Regions from separate parts of the Pseudomonas sp. ChxA genome, predicted to be linked through region 2. Evidence: riboswitches for the same ligand, from Rfam matches in the RefSeq annotation. Region 2 holds a riboswitch; the other holds the start of a gene.
What was found. Region 2 has a riboswitch for manganese ahead of mntP (manganese efflux pump MntP). Riboswitches for the same ligand answer to the same signal wherever they lie in the genome.
Positions count from the first base shown of each region.

Region 1: linked by a shared signal. The riboswitch ahead of P5706_RS27870 (TMEM165/GDT1 family protein) and the one ahead of mntP (manganese efflux pump MntP) in region 2 are both predicted to bind manganese.

Region 1 covers NZ_JARPMK010000002.1:483,019-485,207, reverse strand. The annotation lists gene P5706_RS27875 (M48 family metallopeptidase) at 1-551, shown strand, start outside; gene P5706_RS27870 (TMEM165/GDT1 family protein) at 669-1,253, opposite strand; yybP-ykoY riboswitch at 1,342-1,463, opposite strand; gene P5706_RS27865 (methyltransferase) at 1,514-2,189, opposite strand, start outside.
Region 2 covers NZ_JARPMK010000001.1:3,013,595-3,015,783, reverse strand. The annotation lists gene P5706_RS13540 (acetyl-CoA acetyltransferase) at 1-302, opposite strand, end outside; gene P5706_RS13535 (LuxR C-terminal-related transcriptional regulator) at 433-1,005, shown strand; yybP-ykoY riboswitch at 1,087-1,254, shown strand; gene mntP (manganese efflux pump MntP) at 1,267-1,830, shown strand.

The DNA of each region.
Region 1 (2,189 bases), on a different contig from region 2:
CGACCTTCCGCCCGGACGCGGCGCAGTGGAAGTGGGAAGTCAATCTGATCAAAAGCGATGAGATGAACGCCAACTGTGGGCCTGGCGGCAAGATCTTCGTGTACAGCGGGTTGATCGACAAGCTCAAGCTCACCGACGACGAACTGGCTGCCGTTATGGGGCATGAAATTGCCCACGCCTTGCGTGAACACGGGCGTGAGGCCATGTCCAAGGCGTATGGCATCCAGATGGCCAAGCAGGGCGCTGGTGCGTTGTTCGGTCTGGGCCAGGACAGCCTGGCATTGGCCGATACCGTGGCCAACTACGGTATGACGTTGCCTAACAGCCGTGCCAATGAAAACGAAGCCGACCTGATCGGCCTGGAGCTTTCGGCCCGCGCCGGTTACAACCCGAATGCCGCGATCACCTTGTGGAACAAGATGGCCAAGGCTTCTGAAGGCGCGCCACCGGAGTTCATGAGCACTCACCCGGCGTCCGACAGCCGAATCGCTTCGTTGCAGGCGGCGATTCCGAAGGTGATGCCGCTTTACCAACAGGCCAAAAAATCCTGAGTTAACGCGGTCCAGTGTGGGAGCCGGGCTTGCCCGCGATGCAGGCGACTCGGTTTGTAAGGTGTACCGAGGTGATGCCATCGCAGGCAAGCCAGCTCCCACAGGTTTACATCGGGTTTAGATCCAGCCGCTGCTTTGCATGGCCTTGTACACCGCCACCACTGCCAGGATGAAAAACGCCGTGGCCGCCAGTCGACGAATCAAGGTCAGCGGCAGTTTTTCCGCGGCAAAATTGCCCGCCAATACCACCGGCACGTTGGCAATCAGCATGCCCAGCGTGGTGCCGATAATCACCAGCCACAACTCCGGGTACTGCGCCGCCAGCATCACCGTGGCGATCTGGGTCTTGTCACCGATTTCGGCGAGGAAGAACGCAATCAGCGTGGTCAGGAACGGCCCGAACTTGCGCGTGGTACTGGCTTCGTCATCGTCGAGTTTGTCCGGCACCAGGGTCCACAGCGCCGTGGCACAGAAGCTCGCTGCGAGGATCCAGTGCAACACCGCATCCGAGAAGAAACTGCCGAACCAGGCCCCCACGGCACCGGCGGCCGCATGGTTGGCCAGGGTCGCGGCGACAATGCCGGCGATAATCGGCCAGGGTTTGCGAAAGCGTGCGGCAAGGATGAGCGCGAGCAGTTGCGTCTTGTCGCCGATTTCGGCCAAGGCAACGATTGCGGTAGGTACGAGTAATGAATCCAGCATCAGGTAAGTTTCCAGGGGCGGGTCGACACGGCTATGACACGTACAGCCTTCCCGCCCCGGGTAAGGTGTGCGTGTCATAGGTCTTGTCAAACCCCGGTCCGTCTGTGCGGACTCCTGGGTCGCATACGCCATGGTCTGTTGACCAAGTATGTTGACGTATGCCGGACGAGCATGGCGCTCGTGGGAGACTACTCCCCTAGGACGGAGCGGATTCTGCCTAGGCAAAATCCATTCGGCAAGCGTTCTTTTTCAAATCGCCATTAGCCGCGTTTGGCACGGTAAATGCGAAAACCATTGCCTTCAGCCTTGATCGCACACACGCCCAGGTGCTCTTCGATCAGCGGTTGATACTTGAGGAAGCTGTTGGCAACCAGTCGAAGTTCGCCGCCTTTTGCCAGGTGTTTCGCTGCTTTTCGCAGCAAGTTCTCCGTGGCGAAATAATCCGTGTGCACGCCTACATGGAACGGCGGGTTGCTCAAAATCGCGTTCAAACCCATCGGCGCGGCGTCGATGCCATCACCGGTCAACACCTCGGCTTGCAGGCCGTTGGCTGCGAGGGTCAGGCGGCTGCTGGCGGCGGCGAAGGCGTCCACGTCGAGCATCGTCACGCTGTTATGCGGGTAGCGGCGTTTGACCGCCGCCCCAAGCACGCCGGCGCCGCAACCAAAGTCGAGCAAATGCCCGCTTGGCAGCTTGTCCAGATGCTCCAACAGCAGCTCGGTGCCGCGATCCAGGCGGCCGTGGCTGAACACGCCGGGCAGGCTCACCACCTTAAGCGGCCCTTCGGCCAGTGGCACTTCGAAGACTTGCGCCAGGCTTTCCAGCTCGACCGCTTGTGGGGCAGTGGCCACGGTGACTTGCCACAGTTGGCAATGCCGCGCGTTGTCGAGCTTGCGCGGCTTGCCGAACGGGATCATCTGCTTGGCGGCACTTTCG
Region 2 (2,189 bases):
ATCGCCTGGACTCCGGCCAGGATTGCCGCCGAGCCGGACGCGCAGGCGTTTTCACAGCGGGTCGACGGTTTAAAGCGCAGCCCGGGGTCGGCCTGCAGCAGCAGTGAGGCCGGGAACCCATCGGGCACCAACCCGGAGTTAAAGTGGCCAAGGAACAACGCATCGATCTCGCTCGCGTCAATCGCCGCGTCCTTCAGGGCTTCGCGGGTGACCTGTACGATCAGATCCTCCAAGCTGGTGCCGTCAAGGCGACCAAAACGTGAATGACCGGCAGCAACAATGGAGACGCAATCAGCTGGCATAATCAATTTCTTCTATTTTTGGTGCGGACATTTACCTACAATGACCCACCGTTGGGCGCGCGCCAATTCGTGCAACTACTTACATGGCTAAGTAGCCCCAGTTGAGAAAAGCGAAGAGGCAGGATGCCCAATGAACGCGTTTGCACAGCAGTTCCACGACATAGAACGCCTGGCGTTCCAGCTCTCCCCCGCGCCGCAACTGGTCACCCGCAACCGCGTGATGGTCGACTGTAATGAGGCTTTCCTGCAGTTGTTCGGCTATTCGCGCGACGCATTGGTCAACCAACTGACGCTGCTGATCTACCCTTCCCAGGCTGACTACCACGCCATTGGCAAGCGCAGCCATGATTGGTTGCTGGAGAGCGAAAACGGCTTCTATTCCGACGAGCGCTTCATGCAGCACCAGAACGGCGAAGTGTTCTGGGCCAAGTCCCACGGCTACACCCTCACGCCCAAAGACCCGTTCAAGCTGATGATCTGGCACTTCGAACGCCTGGACCGCACCCACCAAGGCACCGGCGATCTCACGCCACGGGAGCGGGAAATCGCCATGCACATCGTCAATGGCCTCAAGTCCAAGGAAATAGCCCTACGCCTGGCGATCTCCCACCGCACGGTGGAGGTGCACCGGGCGCGCTTGATGAGAAAGTTGCAGGCCAAGACGGTGGTGGAATTGGTGTCGAAAATTATTATGGTGGCGTGACAGTCGTAGAACTTTGCCGGACGTCGCTCAGCGGAATTTGCAGGGCATTGACAGTTTTTTCATATCTGGCCAGCTATGCTGCGGCCCTTCGTTGGGGAGTAACCGGCTTCTGACCCGTTCAGAAGCGTTCGTATCAACATATTCGGCAACCTGCCGTGGTACGAACACCGTTGTGGTTGGTGAGACCAGCGACACATCCATGCCTAAAGTCGGGCGTGTGGTTGTGTCGTTGACTCATACAGCCCGACTGGAAGCCTTACCGTGAACCCCATTTCTCTTATTCTTCTCGCCCTGGCCATGTCCACGGACGCCTTTGCGGCGGCCATCGGCAAAGGCTCCAGCCTGCACAAACCACGCTTGGTCGAAGCGCTGCGCGCCGGCCTGATCTTTGGTGTGATCGAAGCCATCACGCCCATGATCGGCTGGGCCATCGGCCACGCCGCCACGCGCTGGGTGGAGGACTGGGACCACTGGATCGCCTTTACCCTGCTGGTGGCGCTGGGCTTGCACATGATCTGGAACGGGCTCAAGGCCGATGACGATGAGGTGGAGAAACCCAGCCAGCATTCGTTCATGATTCTCGCAGTAACAGCCTTTGCCACCAGCATCGATGCACTGGCGGTGGGCGTAGGCCTGGCGTTTGTCGATGTGAATATTCTGGTGTCTGCGGCGGCAATCGGCCTGGCGACCATGACCATGGTGACCATCGGCATGATGCTTGGGCGGGTGCTGGGGACGGTGGTGGGCAAACGCGCCGAGATGGTCGGCGGCGTGGTGCTGATGCTGGTGGGTGCGACGATACTCTACGAGCACTTGTCCGCGTGAAGTTTACGAGACTTAAGTCCTGAACAGCTATATGTGGGAGCTGGTTTGCCTGCGATGGCGGTCTTTTGGTGGTGTACATATCCGTTGCTGCGGTAACGGCTGAGTAGGGTTCCGCTCTTACAGCGGGTCACTTTTGTAAAGACCGGAATGCCGGCCCAGACAAAAGTAACCAAAAAGTCTTCGCCCCAACACTCGGTGCCTCGCTATGGCTCGGCATGCCCTCACTCCGGCTTGAATCCGTGGGCCGCCGCGATGGGCCATCCTTGGCCCAGCGCGGCTAACCCGGCGTCCTGCCGGGTTACCCACGGATTCAAGCCTGCGTTCGGCCATCGTGTTTAACGGGGCGATTTGAGATCAAG